Regions from separate parts of the Mesorhizobium sp. B2-3-7 genome, predicted to be linked through region 1. Evidence: predicted binding sites of a transcription regulator. Region 1 holds the regulator's gene; the other holds the start of a gene.
The links. The regulator PhoB, encoded in region 1, activates phosphate uptake and scavenging genes when phosphate is short. The targets are predictions, from matches to a motif close to TGTCATNNANCTGTCAT.
Positions count from the first base shown of each region.

Region 2: a site for PhoB is predicted at 2,634-2,650, ahead of FJ940_RS09240 (RNA degradosome polyphosphate kinase). Genes of this name have one in related genera too.

Region 1 is NZ_VFVV01000017.1:29,349-36,678, reverse strand. Features, by position in the region: gene FJ940_RS25860 (ATP-binding cassette domain-containing protein) at 1-687, opposite strand, end outside; gene FJ940_RS25855 (sugar ABC transporter permease) at 703-2,055, opposite strand; gene xylF (D-xylose ABC transporter substrate-binding protein) at 2,198-3,238, opposite strand; gene FJ940_RS25845 (ROK family protein) at 3,498-4,739, shown strand; gene phoB (phosphate regulon transcriptional regulator PhoB) at 4,747-5,436, opposite strand; gene phoU (phosphate signaling complex protein PhoU) at 5,456-6,163, opposite strand; gene pstB (phosphate ABC transporter ATP-binding protein PstB) at 6,189-6,992, opposite strand; gene pstA (phosphate ABC transporter permease PstA) at 6,989-7,330, opposite strand, start outside.
Region 2 is NZ_VFVV01000003.1:483,625-490,954, reverse strand. Features, by position in the region: gene FJ940_RS09260 (amino acid ABC transporter ATP-binding protein) at 1-269, shown strand, start outside; gene FJ940_RS09255 (TIGR02117 family protein) at 385-1,050, shown strand; gene FJ940_RS09250 (FAD-dependent monooxygenase) at 1,081-2,304, opposite strand; gene FJ940_RS09245 (zinc-finger domain-containing protein) at 2,324-2,569, opposite strand; gene FJ940_RS09240 (RNA degradosome polyphosphate kinase) at 2,772-4,964, shown strand; gene ppx (exopolyphosphatase) at 4,964-6,499, shown strand; gene FJ940_RS09225 (DoxX family protein) at 6,780-7,184, opposite strand.

The DNA of each region.
Region 1 (7,330 bases):
GACGACCTGGCCGTTTTTCATGACGCACACCCGGTCGGCCAGTTCGAATACGTCGTGAATGTCATGGCTGATCAGGAAGATGCCGATGCCGTCGGACTTGAGCTGCCTGACCAGTTCCCCGACCTGGGCCGTTTCCTGCGGTCCAAGTGCTGCCGTCGGCTCGTCCATGATCAGGATGCGGGCGTTGAACAGGATCGCGCGTGCGATCGCCACCGACTGCCGCTGTCCGCCCGACAGCTTGATCACCGGCTCCTTGAAGCGCTGGAAGCGGGGATTGAGCCTGCCCATCACCTTGCGCGCCTCGGCCTCCATGGCGACATCATCGAGCGTGCCCCAGGCGGTCCTCAGCTCGCGGCCGAGGAACAGGTTGGCGGCGGCGTCGACATTGTCGGCGAGCGCCAGGGTCTGGTAGATCGTCTCGATGCCGTATTTCTTGGCATCGCGCGGGTTGGAGATCGAAGCCTCTTCGCCGTTGACGAAGATTTGGCCCGCGTCACGCTTGTAGGCGCCCGACAGGATCTTGATCAGTGTCGACTTGCCGGCGCCGTTATGGCCGAGCAGGGCCACGACCTCGCCGGGGAAAAGATCGATCGAGGCATCGTCGACGGCGCGAATGCCGCCGAACGCGATTGAGATGTTGCGCATGTCGACCAGCGGGTTGCCGGCGGGAGCGATCCTGTCAGCCATGATTGTCCTCCTCCCTCAAACGCGTTTGCGATAGACGGTGTCGAGCCACACCGCGATGACCAGCACGGCGCCGACGACGATGCTCTGCAGAGGCGAGTCGACGCCGAGCAGCACCATGCCGGATTGCAGCGACTGCATCAGAAGCGCGCCCAGCATGGCGCCGATGATCGTTCCCGAACCGCCGGCGAGCGACGTGCCGCCGATGACGGCCGCCGCGATCACCAGCAATTCATCGAGCGTTCCGAGCACGTTGGTGGCCGAGTTCTGCCGGGCCGACGAGATCGCGGCGGCGATCGTGGCCAGCACGCCCATGATCATGAACACTTTCATCGTGATCCAGCGCGTATTGATGCCGGCGAGGTTGGCTGCTTCCGGATTGCCGCCAATGGCAAAGACATAGCGACCAAAACGGGTGCGTTTGGTGATGAAGGTCATGACCAGCCCGACGGCGATGGCCATCAGCACCGGTATGGCGATGCCGTGGGCGATGAACAGGCCGCCCTCGGGCACGGTTATGTTGTTGGCGGCTGCATATCTGTTCACGATGCCGACAGGCCATGGATAGGAATTGGCCAGCCAAACCGCGCCCATGATGACGGCGCAGGTGACCACGCCGATCAGCGTCTCGGCCCAGATCGGACGCAGCGGGAAACGGAAGCGCTTGCGCTGTACCCGCCCGTTGAACAGCGCAAGCACCACCGCAAGGCAGGCGGCGATGCCGACCACCCAGCTCCAGGTCGCGCCGATCGATCCGGCCGGGCCGCCGCCCATCAGCTGGAACGTCGCGTTGAGCGGCGCCACCGTCTGGCCGCTGGTAACCCACCATGCCGCACCGCGCCAGACCAGAAGCCCGCCCAGCGTCACGATAAAGGCCGGCACTTCGAGATAGGCGATGACAAAGCCCTGGAAGGCGCCGATCAACAGACCGAGCACCAGGCCGATGACCAGCGCCAGCACCCAGATCCATGGGTTGCCAAGCTCAAGCCCGACGAAGCGCACTAGGAAATGCACTTGGGCGAAGCCCATGACCATGCCGATCAACCCTTCGGCGGAACCGACGGACAGATCGATATTGCGCATGACGATGACCAGCACCATGCCGCAGGCCATGATGGCGACGGCCGAGGTCTGCACCGACAGGTTCCACAGATTGCGCGGCGTGAGAAAGGTACGGCTGTCGAAATCGAGCGGATTGACGCCGAGACGCAGGCTGGACAAGACATGCAACCCGATCCAGATCAGCAGCAGCGCGCCGATCATGCCGAGCATGCGCGTGTCGATCTCGGTCGCCTTAAGGAACCGGGCGACGGCGCCGAGTTCCGACGCACGCGCGGTGTCGGCCTGCGGGTTGGACGTCGTATCGGTCATGATTTTCTCCCGCCGGCCTGCCCGTCCGATGCGGGATGCCGGAAGCCAGCCTAGAAGTTACCCGCCCGGGGCGGAAAAACAAATTTTCTTGAAAAAACGCCGCGGCTTGGCAGCCGCGGCGTTCATCGCATGAAATGGAAGATCAGTTGCAGGCCGCTACGCTGCCCGCCGCGACGCCGGCACAGACCTCGTCTTTCTTGATCCAGCCGGCGTCGATGACGACGTTGAGATTGTCCTTGGTGATCGCAACCGGGGTCAGGAACAGCGATTTGACGGTGTTCCCACCGGGCGTTGTGAAGTCCTTGACGCCGGCGATATCGGTCATCTTCTTGCCGTCGGCCAGCTGCGAGGCGATCTCGGCGGCATTCTTGCCGAGTTCACGCGCGTCCTTCCACACCGACACGGTCTGCGTGCCGAGCGCGATGCGGTTCAGCGCCGCGTGGTCGCCGTCCTGGCCCGAGACCGGAACGGTACCGGCCAGGCCTTGAGCCGTCAGCGCCGCGACGACGCCGCCGGCAGTGCCGTCATTGGCCGCGACGACCGCGTCGACCTTGTTGTCGTTGGCGGTCAGGAACTGCTCCATGTTCTTCTGCGCATTGGCCGGCAGCCAGCCATCCGTATAGGCTTCGCCGACATTCTTGATCTTGCCGCTGTCGATGGCGTCCTTGAGCACTTCCATGGAGCCCGAGAACAGGAAATCGGCATTCGGATCGGCACCCGAGCCCTTGATGAAGACGTAGTTGCCTTCCGGCTTCACCTTGAACACTTCGCGGGCCTGCATGCGGCCGACTTCCTTGTTGTCGAAGGTCAGATAGAAGACGTCCTTGTTCTCGATCAGGCGGTCATAGCCGACGACCGGAATGCCTTCGTCGAGCGCCTTCTGCACCGCCGGGCCGATGGCGGAGGCGTCCTGCGCCAGGATGATCAGCGAATTGGCGCCCTGGGAGATCAGGCTCTCGACGTCGGTGAGCTGCTTGCCGGGATTGGACTGGGCGTCGGCGGAAATATACTTGTCGCCGGCGGCTTCGATCGCCTTCTTCATGGCGGCCTCGTCGGTCTTCCAGCGCTCTTCCTGGAAGTTCGACCAGGAAACGCCGATGACCTTGTCCTTCGCCTGCGCGACCGACGCGAGCGTCAGCGACATGGCGACACCCGCCAGGATGGCGGCTGTGAATCTCTTCATCTTAATCCTCCCTGCGCCGCGTATGGCGCGACCAAACAGGCCCGTAGGCCGGCACAAAGGCTCTATTTTTTCGAGCCTCGAAAAAACACTGGTCCATCGTCGGAACGCTGTCAACGTCGATTCTGATGTATTTTGATGTCCTCGTGAATTTTTTTCGAGCTCCGGAATAAATAATGACAGCCAAGGCCGGTTCTGCCAGTATTTGACGGTCGTCGGGATCCTGGGGAGAGAACGCGGCGACGGGGAGGATGCGAGAAACATGTCGGTCGGAATCCGCCACGACGATTTGCGCCGACGCAACCGGGCGATGGTGATCGCGGCCGTGCGCCGTGCCGGGCAGCCCTCGCGCACCGAGATTGCCGCGACCACCGGGCTCAGCCATTCCACCATATCGGCGATCTCCTCCGACCTGATTGGCGAAGGCATCCTGGCGCAGAGCAAGCCGAGCGAGGCCGGTGCGCTGAAACGCGGCCGGCCGCAGGTCGGCCTCAGCCTCAACCCTGAAGCCGCGGCGGTGATGACCGTGGTGCTGTCGCTGAATTTTCTCTCCGTCGCCGTCATCGACTATGCCGGCCAGGTGATATCTGAAGAGCAGCGCCGGCTGGACACGCTCACCCTGTCGCGCGAGGCGCTGATCGGCGAATGCGTGGCCATCGTCAGGCGGCGGTTCGAGGATCCCGACCTCGACGTCGGCAGCATCGCCCGTATCGCGCTGGCGATCCAGGGCATCACCGACACGGATGCGCGCACCATGCTGTGGTCGCCGATCACGCCGCAGACCGACATCGCCTTCGCCGACATACTGGAGGCCGAGTTCGGCATTCCCGCCACCATGGAGAACGATTGCAACATGATGGCGGTGGCGCTGCGCTGGCGCGATCCCCAGCGCTACCGCGACGACTTCATCGCCATCCTTTTGTCGCACGGCATCGGCATGGGCTTGGTGCTGAAGGGTGAACTGTTCACCGGCACCCATTCATCCGGAGGCGAGTTCGGCCACATGATCCATCGCCCCGGCGGGGCGCTCTGCCGCTGCGGGCGGCGCGGCTGCGTCGAGGCCTATGCCGGCAACTATGCCATCTGGCGCAACGCGAGGCAGCTTGGCGAGGACACCGAGCCCGTCGACGTCAGCGACGCCGACATGCGCACCCTGGCGGCCTCGGCGCGCGAAAAGGACGGGCCGGAGCGCGAAGCCTACCGCAAGGCCGGCGAGGCGCTGGGTTACGGCCTTGGCAGCCTGTTCGCGCTGATCGATCCGGCGCCGGTCGCCATGGTCGGCGTCAGCGCCGCCGCCTTCGACCTGATCGAGCCGGCTCTGCGCGAGGCCATTGCCCAGACCGCCGGCGGCCAGCACTCGAAATCGATTTCCTTCGACACCGAGCCGAACGAACTGCCACTGATCCGCGAGGGCTGCGCCATGCGCGCGCTGACCTTCGTCGACCAGGAGATTTTCGCGCCGGGGGCACAGGCGAAATCAGGCGTGGGCGAGAACGTTGCGTGACATATCCCTAGTCTTCGCGAATCGCATACCCCGCGCCCCGAATGGTGCGGATCACGTCAGGCATGCGGCCATTGTTGACCGCCTTGCGCAGCCGGCCGACATGCACGTCCACGGTGCGCTCGTCGATATAGATCGTTTCGCCCCAGACATTGTCGAGCAGTTGGCTGCGCGAGAACACGCGGCCGGGATGTCGCATCATGAATTCGAGCAGGCGGAACTCGGTCGGCCCGAGCCGGATCTCGCTTTTCTTGCGGTAGACCCGGTGCGATTCACGGTCGAGCACGATGTCGCCGACCTTGAGCACGCTGGACAGAACTTCGGGCTTGGCGCGGCGCAGCAGCGCCTTGACGCGTGCCATGAATTCCGGCGTTGAGAACGGCTTGACCAGATAGTCGTCGGCGCCGGTGGAGAGACCGCGCACCCGGTCGCTTTCCTCGCCGCGCGCCGTCAGCATGATGATCGGCAGCCGCTCGGTCTCGGGCCGCATGCGGAGACGGCGGCAGAGCTCGATGCCGGACACCGCCGGCACCATCCAGTCGAGCACAAGAAGGTCAGGGACATTCTCCTGCAAGCGGATCTCGGCTTCGTCGCCGCGCGTCACCACCTCTACCTGATAACCCTCCGATTCCAGATTGTAACGGAGCAGCACACCCAGCGGCTCCTCGTCCTCCACCACCATGATGCGTGGCGCGATCATCGACTGGTCACCCCTGCCGTCAAGCCGCTGGCGCCGACATCGCCGTCTCGTCCTGCTTCGGGCGATTGGCGGGCAATTGCGTGCCGGTCAGCACATAATAGGCATTTTCGGCAATGTTGGTCACGTGATCGCCGATGCGCTCGAGATTCTTGGCGCAGAACAAAAGATGCGTGCAGGCGGTGATGTTGCGCGGATCCTCCATCATGTAGGTCAGCAGCTCGCGGAAGACCGACGTGTATTTGACGTCGATGCGTTCATCGTCGGCGCGCAGCTTGGCAAGTGCCGCGGCATCGCGCGCCGCATACTCCTCGATCACGCCTTGGACCTGGATCAGCACAAGCTGCGCCATGGCGTCGATGGAGTGCGACAGGTCGCGCGGCGTGGCGGCAAGGCCGACGGTGCCGACGCGCTTGGCGATGTTCTTGGCGAGATCGCCGATGCGTTCGAGATCGCCCGCCATGCGGATCGAGCCGACGACATGGCGCAGATCGTCCGCCATGGGCTGCCGCTTGGCGATCAGGGTGATGGCGCGGTCGTCGAGTTCGCGCTGGCGCGCATCCATGATCGCGTCGTCGGAGACGACGCGCTGGGCGAGCGCGTTGTCGGAATTCAGGAGCGCCTTGGTCGCGCCGCCGACCATCGATGAGGCGAGATCGCCCATGTCGCGGATCAGCCTGCTGATCTGTCCGAGATCTTCGTCAAAGGCTGCGACTGTGTGTTCGGCCATGATCTTGGTCCTCGTATGCCTGGGATCAGCCGAAGCGGCCGGTGATATAGTCCTGCGTGCGCTTCTCGCGGGGCGACGTGAAGATCTTCTCGGTGCGGTCGAACTCGACCAGCTCGCCCAGATACATGAAGGCGGTCTGCTTCGACACGCGCGCCGCCTGCTGCATGTTGTGGGTGACGATGACGATCGTATAATCGGCCTGCAACTCGTCGATCAGCTCCTCGATCTTGGCGGTCGACAGCGGATCGAGCGCCGAGGCAGGCTCGTCGAGCAGGATGACCTCCGGCTTCACCGCCACCGTGCGGGCGATGCAGAGGCGCTGCTGCTGGCCGCCCGAAAGGCTGAGGCCGCTGGCGTTGAGCTTGTCCTTGACCTCGCTCCACAGTGCCGCGCGCTTCAGCGCCTGCTCGACACGGCCGTCCATCTCCGCCTTGCTGAGCTTCTCATAGAGCCTGACGCCGAAGGCGATGTTCTCGTAGATCGACATCGGGAACGGCGTCGGCTTCTGGAACACCATGCCGATCTTGGTCCTGAGCAGGTTGAGATCCTGCGAACGGTCGAGGATATTCTGGCCGTCGAGCAGCACTTGGCCCTCGGCGCTCTGCCTCGGGTAAAGCTCGTAGATGCGGTTGAAGACGCGCAGCAGCGTCGACTTCCCGCAGCCCGAAGGCCCGATGAAGGCGGTGACGCTGCGCTCGGGCAGCGACAGGCTGATATCCTTCAGCGCCTTCGACTGGCCATAGTAGAAATTGAGGCCCTTGACCTCGATCTTGGCTTTCTCGACCGCGACTTCGGGCGTATTCAACTCGGTGGACAACATCGGTTTCATCTGTCCTCTCTGCGTCCGGTAAGGCTGCGGGCGAAGATGCTCAGCCCGAGAACCGTAAGGGTGATTATGAGTGCGCCGGTCCACGCCAGCTGCTGCCATTCCTCGTAGGGGCTGAGAGCGAACTGGAAGATGGTGACGGGCAGGCTGGCCATCGGCGCATTGAGATTACTCGACCAGAACTGGTTGTTGAGTGCCGTGAAGAGCAGCGGCGCCGTCTCGCCGGAAATGCGGGCGATGGCCAGCAATATGCCGGTGACGATGCCCGACAGCGCCGCACGGTAGGCGACCGAGCGGATGACCACCCAGCGCGGCGCGCCGATCGCGGCGCCGGCCTCGCG
Region 2 (7,330 bases), on a different contig from region 1:
TGAACCCGCGCATCATGCTGTTCGATGAGCCGACCTCGGCACTCGACCCGGAAATGATCAAGGAAGTGCTGGAGACCATGGTTAGCCTTGCCGAGGAAGGCATGACCATGCTGTGCGTCACCCACGAAATGGGCTTCGCGCGGAAAGTCGCCAACCGGGTGATCTTCATGGATCAGGGCCAGATCGTCGAGCAGAACACGCCGGCCGAGTTCTTCGATCACCCGCGCCACGAGCGCACGAAGCTGTTCCTGTCGCAGATATTGCACTGAGCGCTGCCTCGTCGAAATGGAAGGAGCCCGGCCGCGCCACGGTCGGGCTTTTTCACATTTGGCCGATCGGATCGTTTCGATTGAGACATGATGGAATCGCAAGAACTATGCCCGGATGAGAAAACGCCTTCGTTTCCTGGCCGTGCTGGTGGCCGCGGTGGTGCTGGTCGCGGCACTCGGCACGCTGGTGCCACGACCGCTCTGGCCGGCTGCCGCGGCCGGCGAGGGCGTCAGGCACATTCTGGTGCTGAGCAATCCGATCCACACCGACATCGCCATTCCCGTCGATGATGGCGTGCGCCGGCGTTTTCGCTTCCTCGCGGCTGCCGGCCAGCCTTCCGATGCGCCCGAGGTGCGCTACATCGTCTTCGGCTGGGGCGGCCGCGCCTTCTACCTGGAGACGCCGACCTGGTCGCAGCTGAAGGCGATGCCCGTATTCAAGGCCCTGACGCTTGACGCTTCAGTGATGCATGTCGAGGTCGCCGGCGATATCTCCGGACCCGATGTCGCCGGCTTCGACATCCCGGAAGACCGCTTTGCGGCATTGCTCGACTTCATCGATGCGAGTTTTCAGCAAGGACCAGGCGGGCCGATCGTCATCGCCAGGGCCGCCTATTCCGATTTCGACCGCTTCTATGAGGCGAACGGCCATTTCAATGCGCTGGCCGGCTGCAACACCTGGACGGCCGCCGCCTTGCGAACCGCCGGCCTGCGGACCGGTTGGTGGAACCCGCTGCCGGTCTCGCTTGGGTGGTCGTTGAAGCTGTATAATGGTAGGTAGCGCAGATAACGCCAACGCCTCGTTCGAGTTCTAGGCCCGCCACCCATAAAGCCAGTCCAAATCCGCGGCGAGCTTCTCCGGCGCCCGCATTTTCAGGAAAAGGTTGCGCGCCAACGCCACCGGACCCCAGGCATGCCAGGCAAGGCGGTTGAGGGCGCCGCGACGTGCCACTCTCACGACGCGCGGCCGGCGCAGGCCTTCCCAGATTTGAAGACTTCCGGCCAGGTCGGCAGGGGAGGCGGCCATGACGTCGGCAAGCGTGGCGGCATCCTCGATGGCCATCGCGGCGCCCTGTGCCGCGAACGGCGTCATGGCATGCGCCGCGTCGCCGACCAGCGCGATGCGGCCCGACCTTACCCATGGCTGCTTCTGATCGACCGTATGGACCGGCCAGGCCGCCCAAGGGCCGGCCAACTCCGCAAGCCTTGCCAGCGCCGGCGTGGTGCGGCGCATGGCGCCGGCCAGGATTGCGGGATCGGCATGGCCGGACCAGCCTTCGGCGATACGCTCGCCCCTGGTGAAAGCGACGAGGTTGATGGCGCTGCCCTTGCTGACGGGATAGGCGACCATGTGAAAGCCGGGATGCAGGAAGGTGGTGACGCAGTCCGGCGCACCGATCTCTGCAAAAGCTTGCCCGGCAGGACTGTCTGCGCTGACGGTTGCCCGCCAGGCCAGTTCGCCGGAGAAGTGGCTTTTCGCAAGCCTGTTTTTCCTTCCTTGGTCGGCAAGTCCGCGCACCGACGACGAGACGCCATCGGCGCCGACCAGAAGGAAACCTTCCGCCGCGACGAGCCTACCACCCACATCGGCTGCCGCGGTGATGCCTGAACTGCTGATCGTGACGCTGTCAAGGCGCGCGCCGGTGGTGAGATGAACATCGGGCATGGCAGCCACGCGCGCCATCAGCGCGTTTTGCAGGTCCGCTCGATGCGCCACGAGGTAGGGCGCACCCCAGCGCGCCTCGCCTGCTCGTCCAAGAGGCACGCGCGCCAGTTCGCCCAAGGTTGCCGCATCCTTCAGCACCACGGCTTCCGGCCTGACGGCATTGGGAAGAAGTGCGTCGAGTACGCCGAGCTCACGCAGGATGCGTGTCGCGTTGGGCGAAAGCTGGATGCCGGCGCCCGCCGCTTCGAGGCGCTGCGCCTGTTCGAAGATCCGCACGGTATAGCCGCGCTCGGCGAAAGCCAGTGCCGCGGTCAGCCCGGCAATACCCGCCCCGGCGATGATGACTTGCCGGGACTGTGCGTCTGCCATTGGCCCGGCCCGCTGGAGGTCAGGCGGCCTGATCGATGTAGAGGCAGCCGGCCGGCAGCGTTTCCATCGCCGTCAGCTTCGGCGAATAGCGGTAGAGCGTCGAGCAGTAGGGGCAGACCTTCTCATTGTCGTCGCCCATGTCGAGAAACACATGCGGATGGTCGAAAGGCGGGTTGGCGCCGGTGCACATGAATTCCTTGACTCCGATATCGATCGCCGGATGGCCCGCATCGTTCTGGAAATGGGGAATGGAACCGCCTGCCATCGTCGTCTCCTTTAGCGCAGTCTACTCAGCGTTTGGATCATAACCGGTCTGTTTGCAAGTTCGATGAAATGAAACTGTCGCAAAAGCCTGTCAGAGGATAAGTTAAGCCGGTTAACCGGCTGGAGCATCGCAGCCAGGCGCAACAGCCTGGGCGCCGCCCGAAAAAGCGGCGAAGCAACCAGACGTGGGAAGAGCAGGAACCATGAACGAACTGAAGCCGGTCCAGAGCGAGTTCATCAATGCGGAAGCGGCAAGCCCGGAAGGCAATCCGGATCGTTTCGTCAATCGCGAGTTCTCCTGGTTGCAGTTCAACCGCCGCGTGCTCGAGGAATCGCAGAACACAAACCATCCGCTGCTGGAGAGGGTACGTTTCCTGTCGATCTCCGCGGCCAATCTCGATGAGTTCTTCATGGTGCGCGTCGCCGGCCTGGCCGGCCAGGTTCGCGAAGGCATCGTGTTGAGAAGTCCGGACGGGCGTACCCCCGAACAGCAGCTCGAACAGCTGCTGCGCGAGGTCGAACGGTTGCAGGAAGACCAGCAGAAAAGCCTTTCGGCGCTGACCGTGCTGCTCAACAAGGAAGGCATCGAGAGCATCACCCGCGACGCGCTGACCAAGGACGAGAAGGCCTGGCTGGAGGAGCACTTCCAGGATCAGGTGTTTCCGGTTCTCACGCCATTGTCGATCGACCCGGCGCATCCGTTCCCGTTCATCCCCAATCTCGGCTTCTCGATGGCGCTGCAGCTTCGCCATCGCAAGAACGGCGAGGAGATGAGCGCGCTCTTGCGCCTGCCGGTGGCGCTGAAGCGCTTCATCCGCCTGCCGGACCGCAAGCACCATGTCCGCTTCATCCCGCTGGAAGAGGCGGTCGGCCTTTACATCGGCAAGTTGTTCCCGGGTTACGAGGTCAAGGGCTCCGGCACGTTCCGCATCATTCGCGACAGCGACATCGAGGTCGAGGAGGAATCGGAAGATCTCGTGCGCCTGTTCGAGACTGCGCTAAAGCGCCGCCGCCGCGGCTCCGTCATTCGCATCGAGTTCGACATGCTCATGCCGGCCGAACTGCGCGAATTCGTCGCCGGCGAACTCGGCGTTTCGTCGAGCCGCATCAGCGTCCTGACCGGCCCGCTGGCGCTCAGCCAGATTTCGGAGATCGTCGCCGTTGCCCGCGACGACCTCAAATTCACGCCCTACAATCCGCGTTTCCCCGAGCGCATCCGCGAGCATGGCGGCGATTGCTTCGCCGCCATCCGCGAGAAGGACATCATCGTCCACCACCCCTACGAATCCTTCGACGTCGTGGTGCAGTTCCTGCGCCAGGCGATGGCCGACCCGGAAGTGGTGGCGATCAAGCAGACGCTTTACCGAACCTCCAACGACAGCCCGATCGTGCGTGCGCTGGTCGACGCCGCCGAGGCCGGCAAGTCGGTGACGGCACTGGTCGAGCTCAAGGCTCGCTTCGACGAGGAGGCCAACATCCGCTGGGCGCGCGACCTCGAGCGCGCCGGCGTCCAGGTCGTGTTCGGCTTCCTCGAGCTCAAGACCCACGCCAAGATGTCGCTGGTGGTGCGGCGCGAGGACGGCAAGCTGCGCAATTATGTGCATCTGGGCACCGGCAATTACCATCCGGTGACCGCGCGCATCTACACCGACCTGTCCTTCTTCACCACCGATGCAACGATCGCACGCGATGTCGCCCAGCTTTTCAACTTCATCACCGGCTATGCCGAGCCGACCGCCGAAATGCGGCTGGCGATCTCGCCCTTCACGCTGAGGAACCGTATCCTGCAGCACATTTCCGATGAGGTCGCCCACGCACTCGAGGGACGGCCGGCACGCATCTGGATGAAGATGAACGCCCTTGTCGATCCGATCATCATCGACGCGCTCTACGACGCCAGCCGAGCGGGCGTCGAGATCGACCTGGTCGTGCGCGGCATATGCTGCCTGCGGCCGCAGGTGCCGGGCCTGTCGGAAAACATCAGGGTCAAGTCGATTGTCGGCCGTTTCCTCGAGCACAGCCGCATCTATTGCTTCGGCAATGGCCACGGCCTGCCGTCGGACGAGGCCGTCGTCTACATCTCCTCGGCCGACCTCATGCCGCGCAACCTCGACCGCCGCGTCGAGACCATGGTGCCGATCACCAACCCAACTGTGCATGAACAGGTGCTGGGCCAGATCATGCTCGGCAACATCATGGACAATCAGCAAAGTTTCGACGTATTGGCTGATGGAACCTCCCGGCGCGTCGTGCTCGAGGAGGGCGAGGAGCCGTTCAACGCACAGGAATATTTCATGACCAATCCGAGCCTGTCGGGACGGGGTGATGCGCTGAAATCGCATGCGCCGAAGCGGATCGCGCAATTCAAGCGCCGTAAGAAGAACGCTGCCGCCTGATGCTGTCCGATTCCCAGGGCCGGCTGCAGGATCGCCGACCGCTGTCCATCATCGACATCGGCTCGAATTCGATCCGCCTTGTCGTCTATGAGGGGCTGGCGCGCTCGCCGACCATGCTGTTCAACGAAAAGATGCTGGCGGGCCTCGGCCGCGGCATTGTGTCGACGGGGAAGCTCGACCCCGAGGGCGTGACACGGTCAATGGAGGAGTTCCGCCGCTTCCGCGCGCTCTCCGACCAGGCCGGCGCCGAGCACATGTACGTGCTGGCGACCGCGGCTGCCCGCGAGGCCGTCAACGGCCCCGATTTCATCCACCGCGCCGAAGACGTGCTCAAGACCGAGATCCGCGTGATCAGCGGCCGCGAGGAAGCCTACTATTCCGCGCTCGGCGTCATCTGCGGCTTTCATCCGGCCAACGGTATCGCGGGTGACCTCGGCGGCGGCAGCCTTGAACTGGTCGACGTCAATGGCGAAGCGATCGGCGACGGCATAACGTTGCCGCTGGGCGGCCTGCGCCTCCAGGATATGGCCAAGAACTCCCTCACGCAGGCAGCGAAAATCGTGCGCGACGAGCTGGGGCGGGCGAAGCTGCTCAAAGGCGGGCAAGGCAGGCCTTTCTATGCCGTCGGCGGCACCTGGCGAAATCTCGCCCGGCTGCACATGGAGATGACCAACTATCCGCTTGGCGTCATGCACCACTACGAGATCGGCGTCGAAAGTGCCGCCAATTTCCTGCGGCAAGTGGCGAAAGGCGAGATCGAGAAGATCAAAGGCATCGAGGGCGTTTCGAAGAACCGCCGCTCGCTCCTGCCTTACGGTGCCATCGTGCTGCAGGAGATCATGGCGGCGATGCAGCCGTCGAAGATCATCGTCTCGGCGCTCGGCGTGCGCGAAGGCTTCCTCTATTCGCTGCTCGACCAGGCCGAGCAGAAGGCCGATCCGCTGATCTCGGCATCGGAGGAACTCGCCCGGCTGCGCTCGCGCTCGGTCACCCATGCGCATGAACTCGTCGACTGGACGGCCAAGACCTTTGCCGCTTTCGGCATCGACGAGACCGAGGACGAGGCGCGCTACCGCCACGCGGCGGCATTGCTGGCCGACATCGGTTGGCGCGCGCATCCCGAATATCGCGGCAAGCAATCGCTCAACATCATCGCCCACGCCTCCTTTTTCGGCGTGGACCACCCTGGCCGCGCCTACCTGGCGATGGCCAACGCCTATCGGCACGACGGCATCTTCAACGAAGCCATCGCGCCCGAAATCAAGGCGCTGGCGACACCGCGCTATCTGGAGCGAGCGCGGGTGCTGGCGGCATCGATGCGCGTCGTCTACCTGCTGACCGCCTCGATGCCCGGCGTCATGCCGAGACTGAAATGGGAGCAGCGCGGCAATGGCGTGCTGGCGCTGGTCTTGCCGGCATCGCTGGCAGATCTCTATGGCGAGCGCCCGGCCGGGCGCCTGGCGCAACTGGCGCGAATTACCGGCCGCCGCCTGGTACTGGCGGTCGAAGGTGGGCCGAGCGTTTCGGTGAAATAGGTACGGCCTACCAGAGCGTGAGTTATCTGATCCACGCCGATATTGACCAACTCAATCGCGCCACTTGTTCAGCGGCTTCGTGTTTGAAGACCGGCTTCCCCCACTCCGTCTTGGCTTCGCCAAGCCACCTCTCGCCCGTCGATCGGGGGAGAGGTGTCGAGCGCAGCTCGACGGAGTGGGGGTCGACTTGACACGGGCGTTGGCTTGGCTCGGGCATTGAGAGTCCAACCCGGGGCATTTGTCTGGTTGGTTCCGGGCCTGCCCTTGGATTTAGGCGATATCAAACAGCAGCCCGCCCGTCGACCGACCAGGCGCCGGCGCCGGCCATGGCGAGCGCCAGAAAGCCGCCCGATATCGCGATGTCCTTCATCAGCATCTGCTGGTGCAAGAAGGCAAGCGTCGCATCATCGGCGCCCTGGCCGTAATGGCCGATGAAGCCGGCAACGATGCAGAAGGCGGCCAAAAGCAGAGCCACGATCCTGGTCTGGAAGCCGATGAGTATCAGCAGTCCGGCGATCAGCTCGAACAGGCCCGTGCCCCACGCGGCGAGCCCCGGGAGCGGCAGGCCAAGGCCGGCGAAATAGCCCGATGTGCCGGCAATGTCGGCGAGCGCATGGAAGCCTGACGGTACGAACAGCGCGGCAAGCAGCAGCCGCGAAGCCAGAAGCAGTGCGTTGCGAGGCATGGTCACCTCCGTTGTCGGTTGGCCGGTTTGGGCCTTTACCCACCCGGACCGATCGATCCTACCACCAATGCCCCGGCAAATCCGGGCGCTGAATTGAGGCTTCTGGACCGACAACGAAACAGTGGCGCGGAAAATTCCGCGCCACT